DNA from 4 places in the Pseudomonas sp. NPDC090233 genome. Region 1 is predicted to be linked to each of the others. Evidence: predicted binding sites of a transcription regulator. Region 1 holds the regulator's gene; each other region holds the start of a gene.
The links. The regulator FliA, encoded in region 1, starts transcription of late flagellar genes. The targets are predictions, from matches to a motif close to CTAAAGTTTNNNNNNNNNNNGCCGNTAA.
Positions count from the first base shown of each region.

Region 2: a site for FliA is predicted at 1,465-1,492, ahead of ACIQUF_RS05165 (methyl-accepting chemotaxis protein). Genes of this name have one in related genera too.
Region 3: a site for FliA is predicted at 2,147-2,174, ahead of ACIQUF_RS18495 (methyl-accepting chemotaxis protein). Genes of this name have one in related genera too.
Region 4: a site for FliA is predicted at 1,991-2,018, ahead of ACIQUF_RS15385 (methyl-accepting chemotaxis protein). Genes of this name have one in related genera too.

Region 1 covers NZ_JBIVYQ010000010.1:54,086-57,798, reverse strand. The annotation lists gene ACIQUF_RS24210 (chemotaxis protein CheA) at 1-512, opposite strand, end outside; gene ACIQUF_RS24205 (protein phosphatase CheZ) at 525-1,313, opposite strand; gene ACIQUF_RS24200 (chemotaxis response regulator CheY) at 1,332-1,706, opposite strand; gene fliA (RNA polymerase sigma factor FliA) at 1,811-2,551, opposite strand; gene fleN (flagellar synthesis regulator FleN) at 2,548-3,381, opposite strand; gene flhF (flagellar biosynthesis protein FlhF) at 3,472-3,713, opposite strand, start outside.
Region 2 covers NZ_JBIVYQ010000002.1:148,014-151,726, forward strand. The annotation lists gene ACIQUF_RS05150 (MmcQ/YjbR family DNA-binding protein) at 1-89, shown strand, start outside; gene ACIQUF_RS05155 (DUF1294 domain-containing protein) at 94-504, opposite strand; gene ACIQUF_RS05160 (undecaprenyl-diphosphate phosphatase) at 506-1,336, opposite strand; gene ACIQUF_RS05165 (methyl-accepting chemotaxis protein) at 1,636-3,270, shown strand; gene pnuC (nicotinamide riboside transporter PnuC) at 3,359-3,713, shown strand, end outside.
Region 3 covers NZ_JBIVYQ010000006.1:273,951-277,663, reverse strand. The annotation lists gene ACIQUF_RS18515 (twin-arginine translocase TatA/TatE family subunit) at 1-282, shown strand, start outside; partial or broken gene tatB (Sec-independent protein translocase protein TatB) at 286-612, shown strand; gene tatC (twin-arginine translocase subunit TatC) at 630-1,421, shown strand; gene ACIQUF_RS18500 (16S rRNA (uracil(1498)-N(3))-methyltransferase) at 1,418-2,125, shown strand; gene ACIQUF_RS18495 (methyl-accepting chemotaxis protein) at 2,226-3,713, shown strand, end outside.
Region 4 covers NZ_JBIVYQ010000005.1:174,950-178,662, forward strand. The annotation lists gene acnA (aconitate hydratase AcnA) at 1-1,939, shown strand, start outside; gene ACIQUF_RS15385 (methyl-accepting chemotaxis protein) at 2,048-3,613, shown strand; gene ACIQUF_RS15390 (pseudouridine synthase) at 3,636-3,713, opposite strand, start outside.

The DNA of each region.
Region 1 (3,713 bases):
GCAGCTTCGGCCTTGACCGCGTCGAGCGAGTCGAGCAGCTGTTCGAATTCGGTATCGGTGATGTCCGCCTCGGCGGCAGGCTCGGGCGCAGCCTCGACCACTGCGGCAGGGGCTGGCGCAGCGCCTGGTTCGGCCAGGCGCGACAAGGCCGCCAGCAGCTCGGGCGTGGCCGGAGTCACTTCGCTGCGTTCACGCACCTGGCCGAACATGCTGTTGACCGTGTCGAGCGCTTCGAGCACCACGTCCATCAGTTCCGCGTCGACCCGACGCTCACCTTTGCGCAGAATGTCGAACACGTTCTCGGCGATATGGCAGCACTCCACCAGCTCGTTGAGCTGGAGGAAGCCGGCGCCCCCTTTTACAGTGTGGAAACCGCGAAAGATCGCATTGAGCAGGTCGGCATCGTCGGGCCGGCTTTCCAGCTCGACCAGTTGCTCGGACAGTTGCTCAAGAATTTCGCCGGCTTCTACCAGGAAATCCTGAAGGATTTCTTCATCGGCGCCGAAGCTCATTAAACGTGCTCCTCAAAAACCCAGGCTGGACAGCAGATCATCGACATCGTCCTGACCGGACACGACGTCTTCACGCTTATCGGCATGAATCTGCGGACCTTCACCCCGAGCCGGATATTTTTCTTCATCTTTTTCAGCACGTAGCTGCTGGTGGTCATGTTCGATACCGGCAAAACGGTCGACCTGACTGGCCATCAGTACGAGCTTGAGCAGATTGCTTTCGACTTCGGTCACCAGCGTGGTCACCCGCTTGATCACCTGCCCGGTCAGGTCCTGATAGTCCTGGGCCAGCAGAATGTCATTGAGGTGGCCAGAGACCTTGCGGTTACCTTCGGCGCTGTGCGTCAGGAAACTGTCAACGCGCTTGACCAGGTCACGAAATTCCGGCGCAGCAACTTCGCGGCGCATGAAGCGCTGCCAGTCGACACTCAGGTTCTGCGCTTCGGTCGCCAGGTCGTTAAGCACCGGGGTGCTTTCCTCGACCAGGTCCATGGTGCGGTTGGCGGCGCCTTCGGTGAGCTTGACCACGTAGGACAAACGCTCAGTGGCGTCGGTGATCTGCGAGACTTCCTCGGCCTGCGGCATGCGCGGGTCGATCTGAAAGCTGACGATCGCGCTGTGCAGCTCGCGGGTCAGCTTGCCGACTTCCTGGTACAGGCCACGGTCGCGGGTCTGGTTGAGCTGATGAATCAGCTGCACCGCCTCGCCGAACTGCCCCTTCTCCAGGCTTTCGACCAACTCCTGGGCATGCTTCTTCAGGGTCGATTCGAACTCCCCCAAAGACGTTTGTGATGATTCCATGGCGCCCCCTGAGCTGATTCAGCCGTTGACGCGTTCGAAGATCTTCTCGATCTTTTCTTTGAGCACCTGCGCGGTGAACGGCTTGACCACGTAGCCATTGACCCCGGCCTGGGCCGCTTCGATGATCTGGTCGCGCTTGGCTTCGGCGGTCACCATCAGCACCGGCATGCCCTTCAGGCGCTCGTGCGCGCGCACCTTGCGCAGCAGGTCGATACCGGACATGCCCGGCATGTTCCAGTCGGTCACCAGGAAGTCGTAATGGCCGCTTTCGAGCATCGGCAGCGCCGTGGTGCCGTCGTCGGCTTCGTCGGTGTTGGTGAAGCCCAGATCACGCAGCAGGTTCTTGATGATCCGCCGCATCGTCGAGAAGTCGTCAACGATGAGGATTTTCATGTCTTTGTTCAATTAGACCTCCAAGCAGTCTCTAACGCGCTCGGCCCCGAGCGCGCACTCAATCAATTCGGTACAACGTGAAAACGACTGCAACGACCCCCGGCTCAGCGCGCCCGCCACTCCCCCAGACGGCTGCGCAGGCGCGCGGCACACTGGCTATGCAGCTGGCTGACACGCGATTCGCTGACCCCCAGCACCTCACCGATTTCCTTGAGGTTCAGTTCTTCGTCGTAGTACAGCGCCAGGACCAGCCGCTCACGCTCCGGCAGGTTGGCGATGGCATCGGTCAGGGCGACCTGGAAGCGCTCGTCTTCCAGGTCGCGCGACGGCTCGACCTGGCCACTGGCGCCATCCTCGTGCAGCCCTTCGTGTTCGCCGTCCTGCAACAGGTCGTCGAAACTGAACAGGCGGCTGCCCAGGGTATCGTTCAAAATCCCGTAGTAATCATCGAGACTCAATTGAAGTTCGGCAGCAACTTCATGATCTTTAGCGTCGCGGCCGGTTCTGGCTTCAACGGCGCGCATCGCGTCGCTGACCATGCGGGTGTTGCGGTGCACCGAACGCGGCGCCCAGTCACCCTTGCGCACCTCATCGAGCATGGCGCCGCGGATGCGGATGCCGGCGTAGGTTTCAAAGCTCGCACCCTTGCTGGCGTCGTACTTGTTGGCGACTTCCAGCAGGCCGATCATGCCGGCCTGGATCAAGTCCTCGACCTGCACGTTGGCCGGCAGGCGCGCCAGCAGGTGGTAGGCAATACGCTTGACCAGCGGGGCGTAGCGTTCGATCAGTTCGTACTGGGCGTCCTTGGACGCCTTGCTGTACATCTTGAAGCCGCTCGCACTCATAGCACTGGCCCTGCACTGGTGGGCTGAACCAGGCGCTCGACGAAGAACTCCAGGTGCCCGCGCGGGTTGGCTGGCAACGGCCAGCTGTCGACCTTCTGCGCAATGGCCTTGAACGCCAGCGCGCATTTGGAGCGCGGGAAGGCCTCGTAGACCGCCCGCTGCTTTTGCACCGCCTTGCGCACACACTCGTCGTACGGCACGGCGCCGACGTATTGCAGGGCGACATCGAGGAAGCGGTCGGTGACCTTGGTCAGCTTGGCGAACAGGTTGCGACCTTCCTGCGGGCTCTGCGCCATGTTGGCCAACACGCGGAAACGGTTCATCCCGTAATCGCGATTGAGCAGTTTGATCAGCGCGTAGGCGTCGGTGATCGAGGTGGGTTCGTCGCACACCACCAGCAGCACTTCCTGCGCCGCGCGGACGAAGCTGACTACCGAGTCACCAATACCCGCAGCGGTGTCGATCACCAGCACGTCGAGGTTGTCGCCGATCTCGCTGAAGGCCTGGATCAGCCCGGCATGCTGGGCCGGCGCCAGGTGCACCATGCTCTGGGTGCCGGAGGCTGCCGGCACGATGCGTACACCGCCTGGCCCCTGCAACAGCACGTCGCGCAGCTCGCAGCGCCCTTCGATGACATCAGCCAGGGTGCGTTTGGGGGTCAGGCCCAGCAACACGTCGACATTGGCCAGGCCCAGGTCGGCGTCCAGCAGCATGACCCGGCGGCCGAGCTCGGCCAGCGCCAGGGACAGGTTCACTGAAACGTTAGTCTTGCCGACGCCACCTTTGCCACCGGTTACGGCGATCACCTGTACGGGATGCATGCTACCCATGTTCGTTGTTTACCTTGTCTCGCTTGGACCCAAGCCACACGAGGGGCGATGCGGCAGCCCCCTTGGTGTAGGTATTTTGGACACGCTTCATCAACCCGCTCGCCGTGGATTGTGATAGAGATCAGCGAACATGTCGGCCATGGCCTCTTCGCTGGGCTCGTCCTGCAACTGCACATTCACTGCGCGGGTCACCAGCTGGTGCGCCCGTGGCAAGTGCAGGTCGTCAGGAATGCGCGGGCCATCGGTGAGGTAGGCCACGGGCAGTTCATGACTGATGGCCAGGCTCAGCACATCGCCGAGGCTCGCCGTTTCATCGAGTTTGGTCAGGATGC
Region 2 (3,713 bases), on a different contig from region 1:
GGGAAGAGCTGTGCGATCTACTGCAGCGCTCGCACCAACTGGTGGTGCGGCGCCTGGCGAAGCGATTGCAGGTGGGGTTGCTGATTTGAGCCGTCAGCTCAGCGGCAGAAAGCGCCCGCCCAACATCAGCTGATCCACCCAAAACATTTGGTGCAACAGCACGATGACCCAGAACACCAGCTGATAGGAGACCTTGCGGGTCTTGTGCCGAAACAGCTGCTGGGCCAACAGTGCGCCAGGCCAGCCACCGAGCAGCTCAGCGGCATGCAACACCTTCTCGGGTGTGCGCCAGGCGCCACTGCGGGCCTGGTGCTTGTCTTGCCAGTACAGCAACAGGGTGATCAGGCTCATCGCCGGATAGGCACCCAGAGGCAGCCAGGATTGCCCGCTCCAGGCCATTTGCGCGGCACCTGACAGCGGCAACAGGCACAGCACCCCCAGCGCCAGCAGCTTCAGGCGCACATTGCGTACGCCCTCTTCCCTTGCCGTTTGCACCCGGGCCATATCAGCCGTGCGCCGTCGACCAGTCGACCCAGCCGAACTGCCAGGTCGCCAGGATCAGCAGGCCAAAGACGATGCGGTACCAGGCGAATGCGGCGTAGCTGTGGTTGGCGATGAACTTGAGCAGCGCGCGCACTGCGATCATGGCGAAGATGAATGACGTCACGAAGCCGATGGCGAACACCGGCAAGTCGCTCGGTTCGAACAGGTGGCGGTACTTGTAGCCCGAGTACACTGCCGCGCCGACCATGGTCGGCATCGCCAGGAAGAACGAGAACTCAGTGGCCGCCTTGCGCGACAGGCCGAACAGCAGTCCGCCGATGATGGTCGAACCGGAGCGCGAGGTGCCCGGAATCATTGCCAGGCACTGAATGAAGCCGATCTTCAGGGCATGCGACCAGCGCATGTCGTCGACGTGGTCGACATCCACACGGTGCGTGCGACGTTCGGCCCACAGCATGATCACACCACCGACTACCAAAGCCGCCGCCACCGTGATCGGGTTGAACAGGTATTCATGGATCAGGTCGGCGAACAGCACGCCCAGCACCACCGCAGGCATGAACGCCAGCAGCAGGTTGCCGGTGAAACGCCGCGCCGTTGGCTGGCTGCGCAGGCCGAACACCACGTCGAGGATCTTGCGTCGGAATTCCCACACCACCGCGAGAATCGCGGCCAGCTGGATAATGATGTTGAAGGCTATTGCCCGTTCACCACCAAAGCCGATCAGGTCAGCCACGATGATCTGGTGGCCAGTACTGGAGATTGGCAAGAACTCTGTCAGTCCCTCGACCACGCCTAAGATGATTGCCTGGAAGGCAGTCCAAAAATCCATCATTCCCCCGGATGGAGCCCTGCTGCTTGCAGGCCCCTTGTTCTTGATTTGCTTGTGATTGCCGCACGCGGCGCGGCATTTTTACAGCGACTGGTGGGACCAATGCCAGTACAAAAGTTCCCCTGGCCTAAAGGTTTCATCTTGCGCGGCCGAAATCCTAACAGAGCGGCTGTGCGATGGCTTGCACGGCATGGTGCAGACCCGGCAATAACTGGCACTTAGCTATTAGTCGGGTTGGGCCCAGTATCAAAGCATGCTTCGATGCACCTTAATAAAAAGAACAAAGCGGAGTAGCGTTCATGAAGACCTTGAGGTCGATGTCGATCAGCCGCCGTTTGTGGCTGATTTTGCTAGTGGCCGTAGCGATGCTGGTGATTCTGGGCCTGCTGATGCTGCGCCAGATCCATGGCGACCTGTACCAGGCCAAGGCGGAGAAAACCCGTCATGTGGTGCAGACCGCTGCCGGAGTGCTGGCCTATTACCAAGGCCTGGAAGCCGCTGGCTCGCTCAGCCGCGAGGCCGCCCAGCAACAGGCTCTGCAAGTGGTGCGGGCACTGCGTTACGACCAGAACGACTACTTCTGGATCAACGACCTCGGGCCGAAGATGATCATGCACCCGGCCAACCCCAAGCTCGACGGCCAGGACCTCTCGGCCATTCGCGACCCCGACGGTTTTGCCGTGTTCAACGAAATGGCCGCCCTCGCCCGCAGCCAGGGCGCCGGGCCGGTCAACTATCGCTGGCCCAAGCCCGGCGCCAACGACCCGGTGGCCAAGACTTCTTACATTCAATTGTTCAAACCCTGGGGCTGGATCATCGGCTCTGGTGTGTACATCGATGACGTTCAGGCCGAGTTCGCCCGGCAGTTGCGCGATGCCTCGCTGGTCGGCCTGGGGATCGCCCTGCTGATGGCCCTGGTGGTCATGCTCATCGCCCGCAGTATCGCCCAGCCATTGCAGGAGGCGGTGCAGGCCATGGGTAACATCGCCAGCGGCGAAAGCGACCTGACCCGGCGCCTGGATACCCATGGCCGCGACGAAATCACCTACCTGGGCGAGCACTTCAACCGCTTCAACGGCAAATTGCAGAATGTGGTCGGCCAACTGCAAGGCGCGGCGCATTCGTTGGCACAGTCCGCTGGCCGGGTCGGTGACAACGCAGGTGCCGCGCAACAGCACAGCGCCCAGCAGTCGATGCAGATGGACCAGGTGGCGACGGCAGTCAATGAAGTGACCTATGCGGTGCAGGACGTGGCCAAGACGGCTGAACAGGCCGCTGGCGAGATGCGTGCGGCGCAGCAGCAGGTAGAACATGGCCAGCAGGCCATTCATGGCAGCCTGCAACAGATCGACCGGCTTTCAGCGACCATCGACCAAGCCGTCCAGGTGATTCGCGACCTGGCCGGGCACAGTACGAAGATCGGCGGGGTGTTGGACGTCATCCGCTCCATCGCCGAGCAGACCAACCTGCTCGCGCTCAACGCCGCCATCGAAGCCGCCCGCGCGGGCGAACAGGGTCGCGGCTTCGCGGTGGTGGCCGACGAAGTACGCCTGCTGGCCCAGCGCAGTGCGCAGTCCACCGCCGAGATCCACACCATGATCGAGCACCTGCAGGGGCAGTCGGATGCGGCGGTAAAAGCCATCGACACCAGCAGTGAAGCCTCGCGCCAGACCGTGCAACAGGCCCGCGAGGCTGGCTCCAGCCTCGACGCCATCAGCCAGGCGCTGCACAACCTCACCGCACTCAATGCCACCATTGCCAGCGCCACCCTGCAGCAGTCGCACGTGGTCGAGGAGATCAACCGCAGTGTGCTGGATACTGCCGGGTTGTCGCAGCAGACCGCAGAGGCGGCGCGCCAATCCAGCGACGCGGGGGTGGCGCTGGGGCAGTTGAGCGAAGAGCTGGAGCAACTGTTGCGGCAATTCCGCGTCTGAATACGCGTCGGCACGGAATGTGACGTAGCTGTTACCCAGGTTGCTCACACGCTACAATCGCGGCCCTTCCCCTTTGCAAGGATCGCCGATGTCCGGCCTCGAACTCATCGCTGCCGTGCTCGGCGTCACTGCCGTGTGGCTGACCGTCAAGCAGAACGCCTGGTGCTGGCCAATCGGGCTGGTGATGGTGCTTATTTATGGCTGGCTTTTCTACGAGGTGAAGCTGTATTCGGGGATGTTGCTTCAAGTGGCCTACGCCGTGTTGCAGCTTTACGGCTGGTGGCAGTGGAAGCGCCCGGACCGCACCGAGGACGCTCGCGTGGTGTCGCGTCTGCCGACCCAGGCTGTGTTCAGCGGGTTGGCTGCAGGGCTGGTGCTCAGCGTCGCACTCGGCGCAGCAATGGCCCAATGGACCGATGCCGCCCTACCCTGGCTGGACGCCA
Region 3 (3,713 bases), on a different contig from region 1:
GGTATTTTTGACTGGAAACACTGGATCGTCCTGCTGGTCGTCGTCGTGCTGGTATTCGGCACCAAGAAGCTGAAAAACTTCGGCAGCGACCTGGGCGAATCGATCAAGGGCTTCCGCAAAGCCATGAACGAAGAAGAAACCAAGCCGGCCGAGCCAACTGCGCCGCCCGCTCAGCCAGTGCCGCCGGTACAGGCCACCCAGCAGCAGCCCGCCGCGCCGCAGCAGGGGCATACCATCGAGGGCCAGGCCCAGCCGGTCCAAGAGCCGCAGCGGAAAGACTGAGCCATGTTCGGCATCAGCTTCAGTGAGTTGCTGCTCGTCGGCCTGGTCGCGTTGCTGGTGCTCGGCCCCGAGCGCCTGCCCGGCGCCGCGCGTACCGCGGGGCTGTGGATTGGCCGGCTCAAGCGCAGCTTCAATGCGATCAAGATGGAGGTCGAGCGCGAGATTGGCGCCGACGACATCCGCCGCCAGTTGCACAACGAGCACATCCTGCAGATGGAACAGGAAGCCAAGCGCATCCTCAACCCGCTGACGCCGCCGGCCCAGCCGCCCGCCCCTGCGGCAACCGAACAGCCAGCCGTTACGCCTGCGCCTGAGCAGCCCGCCCCGCCTCAACCGCCGCGAGCCCCATGAGCGAAAAACCGCAAGACGACCAGCCGATGCCGCTGGTCTCGCACCTGACCGAACTGCGCACCCGCCTGCTGCGCTGCGTGGCCGCGATCTTCCTGATCTTCGCCGGGCTGTTCTCCTTCGCCCAGCAGATCTACACCCTGGTCTCGGCGCCGCTGCGCGACCACTTGCCGGCCAACGCGACGATGATCGCCACCGATGTGGCCTCGCCGTTCCTGACGCCGTTCAAGCTGACCATGATCGTCTCGCTGTTCCTGGCGATCCCGTTTATCCTCCAGCAGATCTGGGGCTTCATCGCACCGGGGCTGTACCGCCACGAAAAACGCATCGCCATCCCGCTGCTGGTGTCGAGCATCTTGCTGTTCTACGCCGGCATGGCTTTCGCCTACTTCCTGGTGTTCCCGCTGATGTTCAAGTTCTTCGCCGCCGCCACCCCGGATGGCGTGGCGATGATGACCGACATCGCCAACTACCTCGACTTCGTCATGACCCTGTTCTTCGCCTTCGGCGTGGCCTTCGAGATCCCGGTGGCGGTGGTGCTGCTGGTGTGGATTGGCGTGGTCGATGTGCAATACCTGAAGAAGATCCGCCCCTATGTGATCATCGGCTGCTTCGTGGTCGGCATGATCCTCACCCCGCCGGACATCTTCTCGCAGACCCTGCTCGCCGTGCCGATGTGGCTGTTGTTCGAGATCGGCGTGCTGTGTGGCAGCCTGATCCGCAAGCGCAGCCACGGCGACGATGAAGCGGCCAACGACCACAACGACCAGCCGCCAGCGACCCAACCGTGAACCTGTTGCTTCTTGAAGAGGCCGACTTCGTCTCGGCCGACCGCGTGGTCCTTGCCGATCGGCGCTTCACCCACATGCAGGACATCCACCGCGTGGCGGTGGGCGACAGCCTGCGCGTGGGCCGCATCAATGGCCTGATGGGCAGCGCCACGGTGGTGCGCCTTGAACAGCACGAAGCCGAACTGCAGGTCGGCTTCGACCAACCGCCGCCGGCCAAGCTGCCACTGACCCTGGTGCTGGCCGTGCCACGGCCGAAGATGCTGCGCCGGCTGTTCCAGACCGTGGCCACCCTGGGGGTACAACGGTTGATCCTGGTCAACAGCTACAAGGTCGAGAAAAGTTTCTGGCAGACGCCGTTTCTCAACCCGGAAAGCATCCGCGACAACCTGATCCTGGGCCTGGAGCAGGCCCGCGACACGGTGCTGCCCGAGGTGATCATCGAGAAGCGCTTCAAGCCCTTCGTCGAAGACCGCCTGCCCGCCATCGCCGAGGGCACCCTCGGCCTGGTCGGCCACCCCGGCCCCTACCCCGCCTGCCCCCGCGCGGTGGAAGGCCCCGTGACCCTGGCGATCGGCCCCGAAGGTGGCTGGATCCCCTACGAAGTTGACTTGCTGAACAAAGCCGGCCTGGCGCCGGTACAGCTGGGCGAGCGTATCCTGCGCGTGGAAACCGCCGTAACCGCCCTGCTCTCGAGAATTTTCTGACAGGCGGGTCAACTTCCAACCATCAAGTTTCCCCGGCGCAGGCCGATGGCTATGGCAACACAACAATAAGCCGTGCTGCCACGTTGCCGGGGAGTCGAACATGTACCGATGGTTTTCCCAATCGCTGGGGAATGTAAGCGTCAATCGCAAGTTGGGGCTGGGCTTCGGCCTGGTGTTATTAATGACCTTGGCCATCACCCTCACCGGGTGGCTGGGCATGGACAGCATCATCAACCGCGGTGACAAGCTGGGTAATATCTCGGTCATCCAGCAGTACACCCAGGACCTGCGCATCGCCCGCCAGCACTACGAGCGCAAGCCGGACCCGGCATCGATCAGTGATCTGGAACAGGCGCTGGGCACCCTTGAGCGCCAGGTGCAGTTCATGCTCGGCCAGATCGAGCAGCCTGCCGATCACCAGCGCCTGGAACAACAGCTGGAGGCGATCCGCCTGTACCGCCAGGCGTTCGCGGAACTCAAGCAAGGTGCCGGCGAACCAGCGCTGCAACGCATGGCCGATCAAGGCACCGTGCTGCTCCAGACCAGCCAGGCCATGACCGCTTCGCAAACCCAAGTGCGTGATGCCGGCGCCAGCCAGGCCAAAGCCATGCTGGCCGGGGCCACTGCCTTGGCAATGATCCTGGGGCTGCTTGCCGCCTGGGCCATCACCCGGCAGATCATCATCCCCCTGCGCCAGACCCTGGCAGCCGCCGAACGGGTTGCCAGCGGCGACCTGCGCCACGACCTGCACAGCGACCGACGCGACGAACTCGGCCAGCTGCAGGCCAGCATGCAGCGCATGACCCAGGGCCTGCGCGAACTGATCGGCGGCATCGGCGACGGTGTCACCCAGATCGCCAGCGCCGCCGAGGAGCTGTCGGCCGTCACCGAGCAGACCAGCGCCGGGGTCAACAATCAAAAGGTCGAAACCGACCAGGTCGCGACCGCCATGAACGAAATGGCCGCCACCGTGCATGAAGTGGCGCGCAATGCCGAACAGGCCTCGGAAGCGGCACTGGCGGCCGACCAGCAGGCCCGCGAGGGTGATCGGGTGGTCAGCGAGGCCGTCGCGCAAATCGAGCGCCTGGCCCGCGAAGTGGTGAATTCCAGCGAAGCGATGAACCAGCTCAAGGCCGAAAGCGACAAGATCGGCAGCGTGCTCGATGTGATCAAGTCGGTGGCCCAGCAAACCAACCTGCTGGCGCTCAACGCGGCCATCGAAGCGGCCCGTGCCGGCGAAGCCGGCCGTGGCTTTGCCGTGGTCGCCGACGAAGTGCGCAGCCTGGCCCAACGTACCCAACAATCCACCGAAGAGATCGAAGAACTGATCGCCGGCCTGCAAAGCGGCACCCAGCGGGTCGCCAGCGTGATGGACGCCAGTCGCCAGCTCACCGACAGCAGTGTCGAGCTGACCCGCCGTGCCGGTGGCTCACTGGATACCATCACCCGCACCGTGTCGTCGATTCAGGCGATGAACCAGCAGATCGCCACGGCGGCCGAGCAACAAAGCGCGACGGCCGAAGAGATCAACCGCAGCGTGATGAATGTACGGGACATCTCCGACCAGACTTCAGCCGCGAGCGAGGAA
Region 4 (3,713 bases), on a different contig from region 1:
GCTGACCGTCACGCAAATGCTGCGCAAGAAAGGCGTGGTCGGCAAATTCGTCGAATTCTACGGCGATGGCCTGGCTGACCTGCCCCTGGCCGACCGCGCCACCATCGCCAACATGGCGCCGGAGTATGGCGCCACCTGTGGCTTCTTCCCGGTCGATGAAGTCACCCTCGACTACCTGCGCCTGTCGGGCCGGCCGGCGCAAACCGTGGAGCTGGTCGAACAGTACTGCAAGGCCCAGGGCATGTGGCGCCTGCCAGGGCAGGAACCGCTGTTCAGCGATGCCCTCGCCCTGGACATGGGCGACGTCGAGGCCAGCCTCGCCGGACCCAAGCGACCCCAGGACCGGGTCGCGTTGGGCCAGGTCAACCAGGCTTTCAACCACTTCATAGAACAGCAGCCCAAGGTACTGGCCAAGGAAGTTGGCCGCCTGGAAAGCGAAGGCGGCGGTGGCGTGGCGGTGGGTAATGCCGACCAGGCCGGCGAAATCGACTACAGCCATGAGGGCCAGACCCACACCCTACGCCATGGCGCGGTAGTGATCGCCGCAATCACCTCCTGCACCAACACCTCCAACCCCAGCGTGATGATGGCGGCGGGGTTGGTGGCGAAAAAAGCCTTGGAAAAGGGGCTGCAGCGCAAGCCGTGGGTCAAGAGCTCGCTGGCGCCTGGCTCCAAGGTGGTCACCGACTATTACAACGCCGCAGGCCTCACCCCCTACCTCGACCAGCTTGGCTTCGACCTGGTCGGCTATGGCTGCACCACCTGCATCGGCAACTCCGGCCCGCTGGACGAAGCCATCGAAAAAGCCATCGGCAGCGCCGACCTGACGGTTGCCTCGGTGCTGTCCGGCAACCGCAACTTCGAAGGCCGCGTGCACCCATTGGTCAAGACCAACTGGCTGGCCTCGCCACCGCTGGTGGTGGCCTACGCGCTTGCCGGCAGCGTGCGCGTGGACCTGACCCGTGATTCACTGGGCACCGGCAAGGACGGCCAACCGGTGTACCTGCGTGACATCTGGCCCACCCAGCAGGAAATTGCCGATGCCGTGGCCAAGGTCGACACGGCTATGTTCCACAAGGAGTATGCCGAAGTGTTCGCCGGTGACGCCCAGTGGCAGGCAATCGAAGTGCCGCAGGCGGCCACCTACGTGTGGCAGGACGATTCCACCTATATCCAGCACCCACCGTTCTTCGACGGCATCGGCGGGCCGCTGCCTGTTATCGAAAACATCCAGGGAGCGCGCATTCTGGCCCTGCTTGGCGACTCAGTGACCACCGACCACATTTCTCCGGCGGGCAACATCAAGGCCGACAGCCCTGCGGGCCGCTACCTGCGCGACAAGGGGGTAGAGCCGCGAGACTTCAACTCCTATGGGTCCCGGCGCGGCAACCACGAGGTGATGATGCGCGGCACCTTCGCCAATATCCGCATCCGCAACGAGATGCTGGGCGGCGAAGAAGGCGGCAACACGCTGTACGCGCCAACGGGCGAGAAGCTGTCGATCTACGACGCGGCCATGCGTTACCAGGCCGATGGTACGCCGCTGGTGGTGATCGCCGGCCAGGAATATGGCACCGGCTCCAGCCGCGACTGGGCAGCCAAAGGCACCAACCTGCTGGGGGTCAAGGCCGTGCTAGCCGAGAGTTTCGAGCGCATCCACCGTTCCAACCTGGTGGGAATGGGTGTATTGCCATTGCAGTTCAAGGCGGGGCAAGACCGCAAGCAGCTTGGGCTTACCGGCAACGAGCGGATCGACGTGCTGGGGCTGGCTGGCGTACAGCTGAAACCAGGCATGAGCCTGCCCCTGCGCATCACCCGAGCAGATGGGCAGCAGTTGGACATCGAAGTGCTGTGCCGAATCGATACCCTCAACGAAGTGGAATACTTCAAGGCAGGCGGGATTCTGCATTATGTACTGCGGCAGTTGATTGCCAGCTGACTTCAGGTAACCGAGGGGTGCTCTGCGCCCCTCGACTAACTTAAATATTCATTCAACAAAAACGCTGACTTGCCGATAAAGGTCGAAAGCCTTGCGGATTACTCAGCCATGCGTAACAACCAGCCGATCACTCAACGGGAACGGACTTTCCCAGCCCAACAACGGTTGATCTCGACCACCAATGCCAAAGGCGTGATCACCTACTGCAACGATGCATTCGTGGAGATCAGCGGGTTCGCGCGCGAGGAGCTGATTGGCGCGGCGCACAACCTGGTGCGCCACCCTGATGTGCCAGCGGCGGTCTTCGCCCATATGTGGCAGACCCTCAAGCAAGGCCAGCCGTGGATGGGCATCGTCAAGAATCGTTGCAAGTCGGGCGACCACTACTGGGTCAACGCCTATGTCACGCCGATCTTCGACAACAACCAGGTCACGGGTTTCGAGTCGGTGCGGGTCAAGCCTACCGCCGAGCAGATTCGCCGCGCCGAAGCGCTGTACCAACGCATCAACCAGGGCAAGACCGCCATCCCGCGCCGTGATCAGTGGCTGCCGGTGCTGCAGGACTGGCTGCCGTTCATCCTGGTCAGCCAGGTCGGTTTCCTGATCGGTAACTGGCTCGGCCATTCCTGGGGCTTCGCCCTGGCTGCCGGCCTGTCGGTGCCGCTCGGCCTGCTTGGCCTGGGCTGGCAGCAACGTGGCCTGAAGCGCCTGCTGCGCCTGGCCGAACAGACCACCTCCGACCCACTGATCGCGCAGATGTACACCGACAGTCGCGGCGTGCAGGCGCGCCTGGAAATGGCCATGCTCAGCCAGGATGCACGCATGAAGACGTGCCTGACTCGCCTGCAGGACAGCGCCGAGCACCTCAGCGAGCAAGCGCGTCAGTCCGATGCACTGGCCCACAAGAGCTCTTCGGGCCTGGAGCGCCAGCGGGTCGAGACCGAACAGGTCGCCGCCGCCGTCAACCAGATGGCCGCCACCACCCAGGAAGTGGCCAACCACGTGCAGCGCACCGCCGACGCTACTCAGGAGGCCAATCGCCTGACCAGCCAAGGCCGGCAGATCGCCGGGGAAACCCGCGACGCCATCGAGCGCCTGTCTACTGCAGTGGGCGAAACCGGCGAGACCGTCACGCAGCTGGCCAAGGACAGCGACGAGATCGGTGGCGTGGTCGATGTGATCAAAGGCATTGCCGACCAGACCAACCTGCTGGCGCTGAACGCCGCCATCGAAGCGGCCCGCGCGGGCGAGATGGGCCGTGGTTTTGCCGTGGTTGCCGATGAAGTCCGCCAGTTAGCCCAGCGTACCGCCGAGTCCACCGGGCAGATCCATGGCCTGATCGCCAAGCTGCAACAAACCGCCAACAACGCCGTGCTGACCATGGAAACCGGCCATCGCCAGGCCCAGGAAGGCGTCGAGCGGGTGATGCAGGCGGATCAGGCGCTGGTCGGGATCAGCGAGGCGGTGGCCAACATCACCGACATGGCGACCCAGATCGCCGCAGCCACCGAAGAGCAGACCGCCGTGGCCGACGAGATCAGCCGCAACATCAGCACCATCGCCACGTTGGCCGACGAAACCGCCGAACAGGCGCAGCACTCGGCGTTGCTCAGCGAAGAACTGACCACCACAGCCGGTGGCCAGTACTCGCTGGTGGAGCGGTTCAACCGTTGATGCAGGGGGCGCCTCGCGCGCCCTACCACTCCAGCGTCAGGCGGCTCTCGAAGTAGCGTTCCTCGCCCGTCAACGGATCGGCAAAGCGCAAACTGTGCGC